DNA from 2 places in the Pontibacillus sp. HN14 genome. Region 1 is predicted to be linked to the other one. Evidence: riboswitches for the same ligand, from Rfam matches in the RefSeq annotation. Region 1 holds a riboswitch; the other holds the start of a gene.

Region 1 (7,368 bases):
AATACTTCTTTTAAATGTGCGCGAAGTTCTGTGAGGTATTTATCGATGTCAGGGTTCTTCATAACGTCATGAGCTCCGAAACTCTTAAGTGGCTCAAGTCCGACATATTTATTCATATTGTGGAAGTGATCAAGGGCACCTTCAATATCCTGCCCTTTAAAGAATTTGTCTTTGGCATTAAAAGCGTACTCTGGAGCGTTCCATGTTGTCGAGAACATATACTTGCCATTAATCATTCCATTATGGCCATATTCAGCATCGCCTCCGAAGAAGACACCTGGTTCATATACGGCATCAATATATGATTTAAAGGCGCCTGGCAAGCTAAACCAATTGATGGGTGTTTGGAAGATAATTGTATCTGCCCATTTGAATTTTTCCTGTTCTTCTTTCACATCATATCCTTCCTGTACAACAGTGGTCTTGATGTTATAGGAGCCTTCCAATTGGCTTATGATTTCATCAAATAACGTTTTGTTCAGTCTTCCTGGTGCAAATGACCAATATTCATGTCCATTGATGACTAAGATGTTTTCCATGATTATTCCTCCTAAGTGGTTTTATAGTTCGAAAACCATTGAACTGTTGAAAATAATAGCATCACTTTATGTGGATTGCAATCATTTCGATTTTTTGATGAATCAGTGTTATTTCTTTTAGCAAACGCTGAAGGAGGATGGGTGAATGTCTTACTAAAATTCATAAGCGATCGTTCTATGCTAAAAAAGCACTCCAACATGGTTGGAATGCTTTTTTCACTGTATTGTTCCCTTCAATTCCTGATAAATCTCCCGCTTCCACCGAAGCATCTCCTCTGATAAAAAAAGCGACTCTTCCCTCGGCCGAGGAAACGGAACCTGAAATTCCCTTTGTACTGTAGCCGGTCGTTCTGATAACACCACAACCCGGTCAGATAGGAACAGAGCCTCTTCAATGTTATGCGTCACAAATAGAACAGACCGCTTATGCTCGCTCCAAAGATCAAGGAGCCATTTCTGCATCTCGAGCCTTGTGAATTCATCGAGTGCAGAGAAGGGTTCATCTAAGCAGATCAAAGGTTGTGGGCTAAGTAAACTCCTGACAAAAGCGGCTCGTTGCTTCATTCCACCAGACAGCTGATGAGGATAAGTGTTCTCATAGCCTGATAAACCTGCCCGGTCAAGCATTGAGAGCGCAGCACGTTTGTCTGTCTTTCCTGCGATTTCACTCCCGAGCATTACGTTCTCAACAATCGTCCGCCACGGAAAAAGGGAAGGACTTTGTGGCATGTAACTAATCGATCCTCTTGTGCCCTTAATGTCTTTACCACCTAGTGTGATCTCGCCTTGTTCAGGTTGGTACAAGCCTCCGATCAGGTTAAAGAGGGTACTTTTCCCGCTGCCGGAGGGGCCGAGGATGGAGACGAATTCCTCATCTCCGACCCGGAGGTTCACGTCGTTTAAAATGAGTTGGCCGTCAAAAGACTTTGATAGGTGTTGTAATGTGAGTTCAGCCATCTGTCTCAACTCCTTTCGTTTTCCAGGCAATGACTCGCTTCTCGACGAGTGTGATCAGCGCAAAGAAAGTGAGGCTCAACACCATAATTAAAAAGATCGCCACGAAAACTCGGTCAGTTCGGAATGAGGAAGAGGCGAGCGTCATATAAACGCCAATCCCTTCTTTCGCCCCTAACCACTCGGAAATGACGGCGCCCATTACACTGTATGTAGCAGAGATCTTTAACCCGGAGAATAAAGAAGGCAGCGCATGGGGCCACTCTAATTTCCAAAACGTCTGGCGTTTTGTTGCGCCCGCCATTTTCATATAATGAAGCAATTCCGTGCTCGTCTGTCTTAATCCGTCCATCGTTGAAACGGCAATCGGGAAGAAGCAAACGAGTGTGATAATGATCAGTTTTGGCAACATACCGAATCCGAACCAGATGACAAGGAGTGGTGCGAGCACGATGATCGGGATATTCTGTGAGAAAATAATAAGCGGGTAAAACATGTTTCGGAACACAGGGGTGACGTGCAAAAGAATCGCCACGACGATGCCAAACGTGGACCCGATCAGAAATCCAATCACGGTGAGCCAGATGGTCGAGTAGAGGTGATGGTTATACAACGACCATCCGGCTATTCCTTCCTCCCACACTTGAAATGGGGAGGGGATGAGCCATTCTGGAATATCAAATAGTCGACTAGCGCCTTCCCAACTAATAAAGAGAAGGATGATGACCAGTGCAGGCCGCCATCCTTTTAAGACTGCTTGTTTCACTCGGAATACTTCTCCGTTAACGCATCCATTGAAGCACCACTTGGCTGATAGAGCACTTTAACCTGTGAGATCACATTCAGGCACCCTAGTTCGACCATGCGCGCATTCATCTTTTCGATGATCTGAAACAGCTCGGATAGATCTCCCTCCATCGTCGTTTCAAGGGGATGGACCTCGTACTTCACTCCGGATTCTTGAATAATGGAAATCGCTTCGTCCACCATCGGAATGGTTGGTTCTCCGTTTGGTGTCTTTGGTATGATTTGAATACTGACTAATGAATTGGCCATTGTCATCACTCCTCTGGTAAGAATTCGTTCGTAAAGGCTTCACTTGCCTTCAGTTCTTGGTCGAGCAACCCGTTTTCGTACATCCAATCGGTATAGTTTTCCCAAACGGCTTGATCTTGTACGCCCCACTGTTCCGCGTCGTCTTTGTATTTCGGTGACAGCCATTTCTGACTTGCTTTGACGAGCTCTTTGTCAAGGTCTGGTACGGCGTCTATTAAAATATTAGCTGACTTCTCTGGTTCGTCGATCGCAAATTGATAGCCTTGGGACACGGCTTTCGTGAACGATTCAACGAGCTCAGGATCTTCATCGATGTGTTTCTGGTTCGTTGTGAGGACGGGGGTATAATAATCAAGTTTCTCTGAGTAATCAGTTAAGTACAGCATGTTTAATTCCTGACCACGGAGCTCGGCCTCAACGCCTGTCCACCCGTAGTAGATCCATGCGAAATCAACATCTCTCTCAACGGCTGTGAAGAAGTCGGTATTTCCCATGTTCACGATGTCCACTTTGTCAGGATCCCCGTTCTCTCCTTTCATTAGAGAAGAGATGACTTCTTGCTCAACTGGGTCGCCCCAGCCGCCATATGTCTTTCCTTCAAAATCTTTTGGTGATTCAATATTTTTCTCCGCTGGAGAAGCGAACCCTGATGTATTGTGCTGAATAATTGCTGCGATTGATACGACCGGGATGTCCTGCACGCGCGCTTTCGTAAGAGCTTCCTGTGCGCTAATGCCAAAGTCTGCTTTCCCTGATGCGACAAGCTGATCAGCTCCGGCCTCTCCTGGCATAATAATATCCACATTCAAGCCTTGTTCTTTGAAATAGCCTTTTTCTTTCGCTACATATAGGCCGGTGTGGTTCGTGTTTGGCGTCCAATCGAGGACAAGTGTCACGTCTTGTAGAGACTCCCTTTCGCCTCCATTTTCCCCACTTGTACTTGAGCAAGCGGTTAAGAGGACGATTAGACACGTCAAGATCCATAGTTTCTTCAAAATGATTCCTCCCTTTTGTAATGAGAGCGTTAAACGGTAAGGGACTTTTAGAGAATCGTAGAAAATTTTCCAATAAAAAAAGCACCAGGTACCATACCTAGGGTGCATATCATTAAAAACGTTTAGATATGTTTCCTACGCTGGTCTCAACCAGATCAGGTTCTAAGGGTCCGTCTGTCTACAGGACGTCTCAACCAGTCACACTGGTTCCCCTACATGTTACGTGTTCCTATTAAATTATGATTAACGCTCTTTCTCTTAAGACTTTGCCACACTCGTTTCGGAATTGCAAGAGGGCTTTTCGTAGAGGAGAGATTCTGAGATCTGTTCCCTTTTTCGGGGGAGAAGGGCTCGGAAAGTAAGAGAGAAGCGCTCTCTGTGACATTTTCGTTGCTTTATGACTTCAAAAGGGAACAGATAGGTCGAATCTATGACCTTTTCGCAGCTGAAAGGGTGAAAAGGTAAGAGAGACGTGGGCTCTGTGACCTTTTAGGAACAAAGTGCTTTTAAAAAGTCACAGATAGCCCTGTAGCCGTATGATTCTTCTCTAGTAAAAGGTACGGACGTGGAGCAATACAAGAGACAAATTCACAATCACTTTGCGGAAGTTTTCGTAGATTAATGACAAAGAGCAATCTCTTTGCTGAGGGGATTGCTCTTTTTTACATTCATAGGTTACACTTGGTCGGAATTGGGGAAATAAATTATTTTGTAACTTTTTTTGTAAGGGCTTTATAAAAGAAGGAGGAACATACATATGAAAGAGATTCGATGGGGGATCATTGGCTGTGGCGATGTGACTGAAGTGAAAAGCGGGCCAGGGTTTCAACTAGCGGAAAACAGTTCGCTCGTGGCTGTGATGAGACGAAGTGGTGAGCTTGCGAAAGATTATGCAGAGCGACACAACGTGCCAAAGTGGTATGACAAAGCAGATGATCTTGTGTCAGATTCTGAAGTAGATGCGGTGTACATAGCAACGCCACCAGGTTCACATAAGGAGTATACAGACCTCGTGGCGAAAGCGGGAAAGCCTGTATACGTCGAAAAACCAATGGCACTGAACACAGAGGAATGCCAGGCGATGATCGATGTTTGTGAGGAACATCATGTGCCTTTATATGTGGCCTATTATCGCCGCCGTCTGCCTCGTTTTCTTAAAGTAAAAGAACTGCTCGATGAAGGTGCCATCGGGGATGTGCGCTTTGTGACGATGGAACAAACCCAGAGGCAATTAGAAAAGGATGAAAACGGAGAATGGCCTTGGAGGGTTCGGCCTGAAGTGAGCGGTGGAGGTTTATTTTACGACGTCGCTTCTCATACACTTGACCTCTTTGACTTTCTTCTTGGACCAATTGAACAGGTAAAAGGGTATGCGGACAATCTGGCAGCTTCTTACCCTGCTGAAGATAGTGTAAGTGGAACGTTCCGATTTGAAAGCGGGGTTATGGGAACTGGTGTGTGGAACTTTTCTTCCTATAAGAATGAAGATCGAAACCGAATTGTTGGGACGAAAGGGGAAATTATTTTCTCAACGTTTGATGAAGTGCCAATCAAATTAATCAATCGTTTCGGAACAGAGGAATTTCATATCGATCGCCCAAGTCCGATTCAGCAGCACCTGATTCAAACGATTGTCGATGAGCTGTTAGGAGAAGGAGAATCACCGAGTACCAGGCGTTCTGCGCTTCGGACGAACCGAGTGATGGATGAAATGGTACAAGCTTACTATAACGGATAAAGGGGCGAACGATATGAATCGGAAACTTAGAATTGGGATTATCGGCGCAGGAGGCATCGCAAGGAGTGCTCATATTCCCAATTATCAAAACTACGGAGATGCAGTAGAAGTCGTTGCCGTGGCGAATCACAATAAGGAAAAGGCTGAAGACTGTGCCCGTGAGTTCTCCATCTCCCATGCGTACGAAGATTATCAGGATATGCTTCGTGAAATGGATTTAGATGCGGTCAGCATTTGCACCCCGAACGCGTTTCATGCGGAGCAGGCGATCGCCGCGATGGAATCAGGTTGCCACGTGTTATGTGAGAAGCCACCAGCGATCTCATCGAGTGATGCAGAGAAGATGGAAGAAGCGGCAAGCCGATTAGGCAAGCACCTTATGTATGGATTCCACTTTCGCTTTCGTCCGGAAGTCGAAACAGTGAAGCGTTTCATAGATGAAGGGGAAATGGGAGAGATCTATGCAGCGGAAGCGAAATGGAACAGAAGGCGAGGCATCCCAGGCTGGGGCGTCTTTACGAACAAGGAGCTTCAAGGTGGTGGAACGCTAATCGATAATGGCATCCATATGCTTGATTCAGCCTTGTATTTGATGGGGTATCCGGAACCAAAAACGGTACTTGGAGTGACGTACGATAAAATTGGGAAACGTCCTGGTGTAGGTCTCTTAGGGGAATGGGATCATGAGAACTTTTCCGTCGAAGACATGGCCCGGGGCATGATTGCGTTCCAAAACGGCGCTTCCCTTTTATTTGAATCCTCCTTCGCGGCGAACATTGCTGATAAGGATGCGAGAGTTCTAAAAGTAATGGGTGACCAGGGAGGGGCGGATGTTTTTCCGCTCACGATGTATCAGGAAAAACACGATACCCTTCTGGATCTCACGCCTCCCTATGTGGATAAGGGCAATGCCCATAAAGACATGGTGCACCACTTTATTGAATCGATTCTTATGGGTCAAAAAACGAGTGGACACACCCACCAAGGAACGCTTGTTCAAAGAATTATTGAAGCTTTATACGAATCAGCAGCTACTGGAAAAGCGGTTGAGATGTAAAAAAGCGTTTGTGCTTCGGCACAAACGCTTTTTTTATGCGCAATGCTCACATGCACTCGGGCAGAGGTATCCTACAAAGTACCCAAAAATTGATGTACTAACATAACATATTTAAGGTTATACAGGATTAATATTCTGAGGTTTTAAGAAAGAAGTTTGAAAAGTTGGTATAGATGGAATGAATAGTAAAAGACCGATACTATAGCGATAGACGAGGCAGATCCTCCGTAATCTGAGCACGATCTATTAGAAGAGGTCTGTAATAAGAACAATCAAGAGGAGGGACACAATGAATTATACTGGCATACTTTTTATTCTGACTTCTGCAGTTTTATGGGGGATTACAGGCGGCGTTGGAGATATTTTGATGAACAGAGGCTGGAATCCAGCGGTTATTGCCTTTTACCGTGGGTTTATAGGGTTTATTTGCTTTGCACTCTGGTACTTAATCAGACGGAAAGTCATTAAGATCAAGAACAAAAATCCTTACTTTTACTCATGGGCAGCGGTGGCTGGAATAGGTGTAGCAGGGAACTTCCTGTTTTACTTTCTAGCGATAGAATCAACCGGCATCCCGATTGCGGCAACGTTAATGTATACAGCACCTATCTTTGTGTTACTCGTTTCCTTTTTACTTGGCATTGAGCGCTCTTCCCTATTTAAATGGGCAAGCATTGCTTTCGTTCTTGTAGGGGTAATCTTGTTAACAGGGGCTTACAACTCAGGTAGTTCTGTTTCGTTTATGGGGATCGTCGCTGGTTTAAGTGCAGGGATCTCTTACGCTTTATTTATATTTGGATTTAAGAAAGCCGCTAAATTAGGTAGTCCTCAAGCTACACTAACGGTTGCTTTCCTATTCTTTATTCTGGTGCTTGCCCTCCGTATAGACTTCGGAGAAGCGGTTTCCGTCGTAAGCTCAGATGATATTGGAATGTTTATCATTTTAGGAATTATCGGTGCTGGTCTGTCGTTTATCCTTTATGTCCGCGGGGTCAAACGAACAGCTCCTTCTACAGCTTCCATAATAGC
Region 2 (7,368 bases), on a different contig from region 1:
ATGGAAAACATGCAAAAAACAGGCGCATTTAAAGTTCGAGGGGCTAGCTTTAAAGTTTCTCAATTAACAAACGAGGAAGCAAAGCGTGGTGTCATCGCTGCCTCTGCAGGAAATCATGCACAAGGTGTCGCCTTAGCTGCCTCTAAACGCGGGATTAAAGCAAAAATCTTTATGCCTGAAGGGACACCCCAGGCTAAAGTGAGGGCAACAGAAAGCTACGGAGCAGAAATTGTCTTAACCGGCGAATCCTTCCAAGAGTCCTTCGAGGCTGCTTGTGAGGACCAACGCCAGAATGGCAGCGTCTTTATTCATCCTTTCGATGATTATGACGTGATGGCCGGTCAGGGTACGATTGCTCTTGAAATGCTTGAACAAAATCCATCCCTTGATACGCTAATTGTCCCAATTGGAGGTGGTGGACTGATTAGTGGCGTGGCTGTAGCAGCAAAATCTGTTAAGCCGTCAATCAAAATTATCGGCGTACAGTCTAGAGGCGCAAGTGCCATGTACAATCAGTATTACAAACAAGGCCCTTCCACCTTAAAAAGTGTTTCCACCATTGCAGATGGAATCGCCGTGAAGAAACCTGGAGAAAACACGTTCCCACTCATCAAGAAATATGTTGATGAGATCGTAACCGTATCTGAAACACACATCGCCGATGCCATCGTGACGATGCTCGAGCGAAACAAGTCCCTTGTAGAAGGAGCCGGAGCCTCTGCACTTGCAGCGTTACTTGCCCACGGCTCTCACATCCATTCGAATCAAACAGGCATTATCGTAAGTGGAGGCAACATGGACCTCGCCCGATTACCGATGATTCAGGAACTGAGCCAACAACCTGAACCAAGCCCTGTGCCAAACGCTCACAAAAGCTCCCCTTTTGTAGCATCTTGAAAGCTATAACAAAAGCGGAAGCGCCCGGTTAGCGCCGTATAGACTGGACTGAACCGGCGATGAGATCTAGGAAACACGGTGAGCCACCGGCGAATCGATGTTGACTGATCGACCAGAGGTGAGGGAAGTCTACTAGGTGCTGGGCGCTGGAGCTGGATGAACAAAAGCGGAAGCGCCCGGTCAGCACCGTATAGACTGGACTGAACCGGCGATGAGATCTAGGAAACAAGGGAAAGAGCCCATGCCTTATTGGTATGGGCTCATTTTTAGTGAAGTCGTGACAGGCCTATGTTGATCTGTAACCTTTTGAAGAGCTTTTCACCATAAAAGGTCACAGATTCCCTCTATCCGTTACCTTTCATGAGTCACACTTCGTCAAAAGGGCATAGATTCTTCCCCTCTCTTCCCTTTTAAGTACTAATTCCACAAAAAAGGTCACAGATCAAGCTCTTCTCTTCCTTTTTGAAGCTTCACCCCATGTAAAAGGTTATAGATCTATCCATGGTAACCATTAAGCTCTCCGTATACTCAACCGCTCCCCTACTCTCGAAAGCACAAACCACCCAAGAAAAGCCCCTGAAAGACTGCTTACGAAAAACGGTGGTAAAAACGCAAGAGCTCCAACAGAAGTCCCCATAACTACTTTGGCATACAGAACGGCAAAGAGCGCCCCGATCACACCTGAGCCCACTACTTCGCCTAGTACGGCCAACCCTTTTTTCTTCGAGACCTTATATAAAATACCTGCCAAGAAGGCACCGATCATTCCTCCTGGAAAAGCAAGGAGTGTCCCGAGTCCTAAGAGAACACGTAAAACGCCAATCATAAACGCAATCGCTACGGCCGGTATAGGTCCAAGCGTTACCGCAGCTAGCACATTGACAACGTGTTGGACAGGGTAGGCTTTAGCTACTCCAGCCGGAAACCATAACATTTGTGCCCCTAGTGTTCCAATCGCAACAAAGATAGCCATGGTCGTGATCATTCTTGTTTTGTTCATCCATTTCTCTCCCTTTCTGACAAGGGGAAACAAAAAAGCCAGATCTATAATAGACCTGACTTCGAATGGTAGAGTATACAGACGTGTCGCCTGACTACTTCCCTCCGCTGGTATGACCCAGATCAGGTTCGTAAGAGTCAGAAAGCTCGCTTGCTCTCCTCTCAGCCCATTCAGGCTCCCCTAGTAGTTTCATAATGTATTAAACTTTGTTAATCAGATTAACACAAACTTCCACCTTTGCAAATCTTTTTTATGAATGGTCGTTCTTTGTGAATGTATGTTTCTTTTCAGTTATATCAGTATTAAGTATTGGTTCGCTGGTTTTACTTCCCCCTCTCCCATTAAGGCATGTTTCCGTTCTTCTTTTTTTTCGTAAAGGTGGTCCGTGAAACTGCGAGACTCCTGTGGGAGAAAGAGGTCGACGAGACCCCGGACTGAACGAAGTGATGGAGGAGGCTCGACAGCTCGCCCGCGGAAAGGGAGTAGTTTCACGGACCACCTTACTCTCAATTACATTAACGGAAACATTTCTGAATCTCCCCCTACCAATTTCTATCACAGTAGACAATCCAAGGAAACCTATGTTAAGGTAACGGTACAATATAGGAAGTCCACTAGGGGCGCCCATTTTTTTGGCTGAGATAAGGAGTCATCCTTGGTCCCTTTGAACCTGATCTGGTTAGTACCAGCGAAGGGAAGTGGAGTCGGTTGGATTTATCTATATATGATTTTGAGAGCGTCCATTTGTTGTACTCTCTTAATCTATACTTTCGTAAACCCAAAAACCGCTCCAGTTCTAAGGAGCGGTTTTTTTATATTTATCCCCCAACCCCCTCCCTCCTCACTACCTGGTTCACTTCCTATAAATAAAAAACCAGGAGGAACAATCATGTCATTTACTGAACAACTTCGTCACGACGCACACCCTATTTTCGAAGCAATTTTCAACCATCCGTTCGTAAAAGGAATCGGAGAAGGCAACTTGCCAAAAGAAGCTGTCGCTCACTATGTTAAGGCAGATGCAGAATACCTTCATGCCTTCATGAATGTGTACGGCACTGCGATCTCGAAGTGCACGGACAAGGAGGACATTGCGTTTTTCAAAGAAAATATTGAATTTGTCCTTCATAGCGAAATCCATCCACACCATAATCTTTGCACATATATCAACACGCCCTATGAAGATTTACAAGGATACCCTCTGCCTCCTACGGCTGATCATTATATTAAACATATGAAAACGACTGCCCATGAAGGAACACTTGGTGAGATTCTGGCAGTGCTCCTTCCATGCCCTTGGACGTACCTTGAAATTGGACATTACCTGATGGATCACGTTCAGCCAACACCGGAGCACCCGTTCTATGAATGGATTACGTTTTATGTAAACGATGAAATCCAAGATACGACAAACCAACTGCGCAGTAAATTAGACGCTTGGGCAGAAACTGCTTCACCAAGGGAGAAGAAAGCGATGAAAGATGCCTTTATTAAGAGCTGTCAATTGGAATGGGCGTTTTGGGAAATGGCCTACCGCCAGGAAACGTGGCCGACATCTGCTATTAAAGAGGTGACCCGTCATGCGTAGCGTAAAAGGAGCTCTAACGATTGCCGGCACAGATCCAAGCGGTGGTGCTGGCATACAGGCCGATCTGAAAACATTTCAGGAACTAGATGTGTATGGCATGTCTGTGATCACTTCAGTCGTTGCCCAAAACACGATGGGCGTTAGAGGGGTTCGTCATTTAGAAGCAGATTTTATCAAGCAACAGCTTGAAGCTGTCACAGACGACATGCCTGTGCAAGCTGTCAAAACAGGGATGATTGCAAATGCCAAGATGATTGAAACGATAGCCAATCATTTACGCCCCCTTCACCTCCCCCTTTGTGTGGATCCTGTTATGATCGCTCAAAGCGGTGATGCACTAGTGGATGACAAAGCGCTTCAAACCATGCGGGATCAATTGCTTCCCCTCGCAACAATCGTTACGCCAAACATCCCTGAAGCGGAAGCATTAACCGGGAATAGCGTGAAATCTGAGGAAGACCGGAAAGAGGCAGCGAAGAGAATCGTGCATGAATTTGGCTCTTCTGCGGTTGTGATTAAAGGGGGGCATTTGAACGGAGAAGCGACTGATCTCTTCTACGACGGGACGAGGTTCGAAACGTTTACATCCCCCCGCTTTGAGACAAAGCATACCCACGGGACAGGGTGCACCTTTGCTGCGGCCATCACAGCTGAGCTCGCAAAAGGGGAAAGTCTGAAGGAAGCCGTTAAAACAGCGAAGTCCTTCATCACGCTTGCCATCCACCATACGCTTGAGATCGGTCAAGGCCAGGGCCCTACAAACCACTGGGCTTATAAAGAAACCATTCGGAAAGGAGAATATGTGTAATGTCTTATTTACAAAAACTGAGGGAAACGACGCCACTCATTCATAATCTGACGAATGAAGTGGTGATGAACTTTACTGCTAATGGGTTATATGCCATTGGGGCAGCGCCTGTTATGTCAAAAGCATTAGATGAAGTTTCTGATATGGCAACCATCACAAACGGGGTTCTTTTAAACATCGGTACCCTTACTTCAAGCGACGTTGAAGCGATGTTTCTTGCAGGAAAAGCCGCAAATAAAAAAGGAATTCCGGTTGTCCTTGACCCAGTAGCTGCTGGCGCTACCTCGTATCGCCTTGAAACATGTCATAAACTTCTTGAAGAACTTGATATTACAGCGATCCGCGGAAATGCAGGTGAGATTGCCGCATTAATCGGTGATGAACAGTGGGCATCACGAGGTGTAGACGCTAGAGGCAATGGAGATGTCGTAAGCCTCGCACAAAAAGCTGCAGCCACCTTCCGTACCCTTATTGTGCTGACTGGCGAAACGGACGTGATTGCTTCTGAGGATGAAACGGTGGTATGCCGAAACGGGACACCTCTCCTTGGGTCCGTGACAGGTACAGGATGCTTGTTTAGTTCTGTGCTGACTGCCTTCCTCACCCTTGAAGGCCCAGCAATTGAAAAGGCAACAGAAGCGATTAGAACGTATACCGTCGCAAGTGAAATGGCCGCAGAACACCCACAGGTGAAAGGCCCTGGAACGCTTCATCCTTATTTTCTTGATGCGTTATATGCGATTACTCCTGAGGATGTCGAAAAGAGACTAGTCCGATGAAGAAAGAAGATTTAAAGCTCTACTTCATTATGGGTAGTCAAGACGCTACACGGGACCCACGGATGATTTTACAAGATGCCATTAAGGGTGGAATCACCTGCTTTCAATTTCGTGAAAAAGGTCCAGGATGCGCATCAGGAGCAGCAAAAGTAAAATTAGCGCAAGATTTGAGAAGGATCTGCCTGGAAAATGGGATTCCTTTTATCGTCAACGATGATGTAGAGCTTGCTCTTACGTTAGACGCTGATGGGATCCACGTTGGTCAAGATGTTATGGATATCCATGAGGTTATAGAGAGGTGTAAAGATATGTGGGTCGGCCTTTCTGTTACTTCGGTTCAGGAAGCGATAAGTGCCCCTCTTCTATCGATCGATTACCTGGGTGTCGGTCCAATCTATCAGACTTCTACGAAGAAAGATGCGAAATCACCGATTGGGTTAGACGGTTTAAGGGAGATTCGGAACAACGTGAAGACCTTCCCGGTTGTGGCGATTGGAGGAATCAACGCTTCTAATCTGAAAGAAGTTGTAGAAGCAGGAGCAGACGGAGGCTCTTTCATCTCTTCGATTACAGCTTATGATGATGCTACAAAAGCCGCCAGGGAGCTTTATAATGCTATTATGTAACTTAAGCCAGGGTCCTGCCCTGGCTTTTTTGAATAGAGAACTTCCCCACTTTGCCGAAGTGTAAATTTTCTAATATTTTTGTCTATTTTTAGTTGATTTTGTATAAGATTGGTCGATAAAAAAGATGGTAGGATTTTTTACCTAGCCACGAAGGATATAAAGGAGACTTAAGATGGAGATTTTATAAAATCATACGAAAGGGTGTGCCACTTGAAGATCTCAAAGTTAGTGAAAGTTATTGGCTTTACAGTTTCAGTTCTTGGTGTCATTGGACTTATCTGCTTATCATTACTCTTTGTAAGCATCAGTAGCCGAACAGAAGCTGTCGACCAACAAATGAAGTTTCAAAACCTTGGACTACAAGTTCAGGAAGCATCAGATTACTTAACCAATCAAGTACGGATTTATTCTCAGTACGGAGACCCTCAAAACCTCGAAAACTACAACACAGAAGTTGAAAAGACTAAGCGCAGAGAAAAGGCGTTAACTGAACTCTCTTCCTATAATATCCCTAAGGACATTATGGCGAACGTAGAGAAAGCCACAGAACAATCCAATGAGTTAGCTAAAGTAGAGGACAAAGCGATTTCGTTTGTAGAAACGAGCAATATGGAAATGGCACAAATGAAAGTGTTCGACCAAAACTACCAAAGGAAGAAAGCGGATATTGATGAGAATCTAGCTACGTTTCAAGAAGAACTTATGGCGCTTGGCGCTCGTAACGCAGCGGATGCAAAACAACAGATGGATTTATTCTTATACTTAACGATTGGATCCGTTGGACTAATGGTTTTATTAAGTATTACTACATATATGACGCTGTATCGTCGCATTAAACCGTTAGGAAAAGTGACGCACTTGGCTAAGGAAGTTGCTCAGGGGCGTTTAGATTCTGAAGATGTTCAACATAAGTCAAAAGATGAGATCGGTATGCTAACGAAAGCGGTGAACGGGATGAAAAATGACCTCCGTTCGATGATATCTAACATTGCTGAGGTCTCCTCTACTGTAACGAAGCAAAGCGAAGAGTTTACTCAATCCTCTTTTGAAGTAAAAGAAGGTAGTGAACAAATCGCCGTTACGATGGAAGAATTATCTTCAGGAGCTGAAACGCAAGCTACGAGCTCCTCTCGCCTAGCGGTCATGATGGATCACCTTCTTCAGGAAATCACACAAGCTCATGCAAGCGGCGAAACGATTTCAAAGACCTCCGGAAATATATTAACGATGACAAAAGAAGGGTCTGACCTGATGAATCAGTCCGTTGATCAGATGAAGCGGATCGACAGCATTGTGAAGACATCGGTCGAAAGTGTCAGAGGGTTAGATACTCAATCGAAAGAAATCTCTAAACTTGTTCAGGTGATTCGGGATATTGCTGAACAGACGAATCTTTTATCATTAAACGCTGCCATTGAAGCGGCTCGTGCAGGTGAGCATGGGAAAGGATTTGCGGTCGTTGCCGATGAGGTTCGGAAATTAGCGGAACAAGTGTCCCATTCTGTTGTGGAAATTACTAGCATCGTTGGGACGATTCAAACTGAATCCTCCACCGTTGTTCAGTCCCTTGAACAAGGCTACGCAGAGGTTGATAAAGGGTCGAAACAAATTGAGGTAACGGGCAAAACGTTTGAAAATATTTATCAGTCCGTTACAGATATGACGTCAAA

The links. A riboswitch is a leader RNA that binds a small molecule or an ion and turns the genes downstream of it on or off. The one in region 1 is predicted to bind thiamine pyrophosphate.
Region 2: another riboswitch for thiamine pyrophosphate. It lies ahead of tenA (thiaminase II); the one in region 1 lies ahead of LQ226_RS12360 (ABC transporter substrate-binding protein).

Annotation. Positions count from the first base shown of each region.
Region 1 is NZ_JAJOLR010000003.1:231,737-239,104, reverse strand. Features, by position in the region: gene LQ226_RS12380 (NAD(P)H-dependent oxidoreductase) at 1-539, opposite strand, end outside; gene LQ226_RS12375 (ABC transporter ATP-binding protein) at 756-1,496, opposite strand; gene LQ226_RS12370 (ABC transporter permease) at 1,489-2,259, opposite strand; gene LQ226_RS12365 (thiamine-binding protein) at 2,256-2,549, opposite strand; gene LQ226_RS12360 (ABC transporter substrate-binding protein) at 2,555-3,544, opposite strand; TPP riboswitch at 3,660-3,768, opposite strand; gene LQ226_RS12355 (Gfo/Idh/MocA family protein) at 4,302-5,282, shown strand; gene LQ226_RS12350 (Gfo/Idh/MocA family protein) at 5,296-6,339, shown strand; gene LQ226_RS12345 (DMT family transporter) at 6,629-7,368, shown strand, end outside.
Region 2 is NZ_JAJOLR010000001.1:174,958-182,325, reverse strand. Features, by position in the region: gene ilvA (threonine ammonia-lyase) at 1-897, shown strand, start outside; gene thiW (energy coupling factor transporter S component ThiW) at 1,409-1,897, opposite strand; TPP riboswitch at 1,980-2,089, opposite strand; TPP riboswitch at 2,504-2,611, shown strand; gene tenA (thiaminase II) at 2,787-3,485, shown strand; gene thiD (bifunctional hydroxymethylpyrimidine kinase/phosphomethylpyrimidine kinase) at 3,478-4,293, shown strand; gene thiM (hydroxyethylthiazole kinase) at 4,293-5,072, shown strand; gene thiE (thiamine phosphate synthase) at 5,069-5,698, shown strand; gene LQ226_RS00860 (methyl-accepting chemotaxis protein) at 5,909-7,368, shown strand, end outside.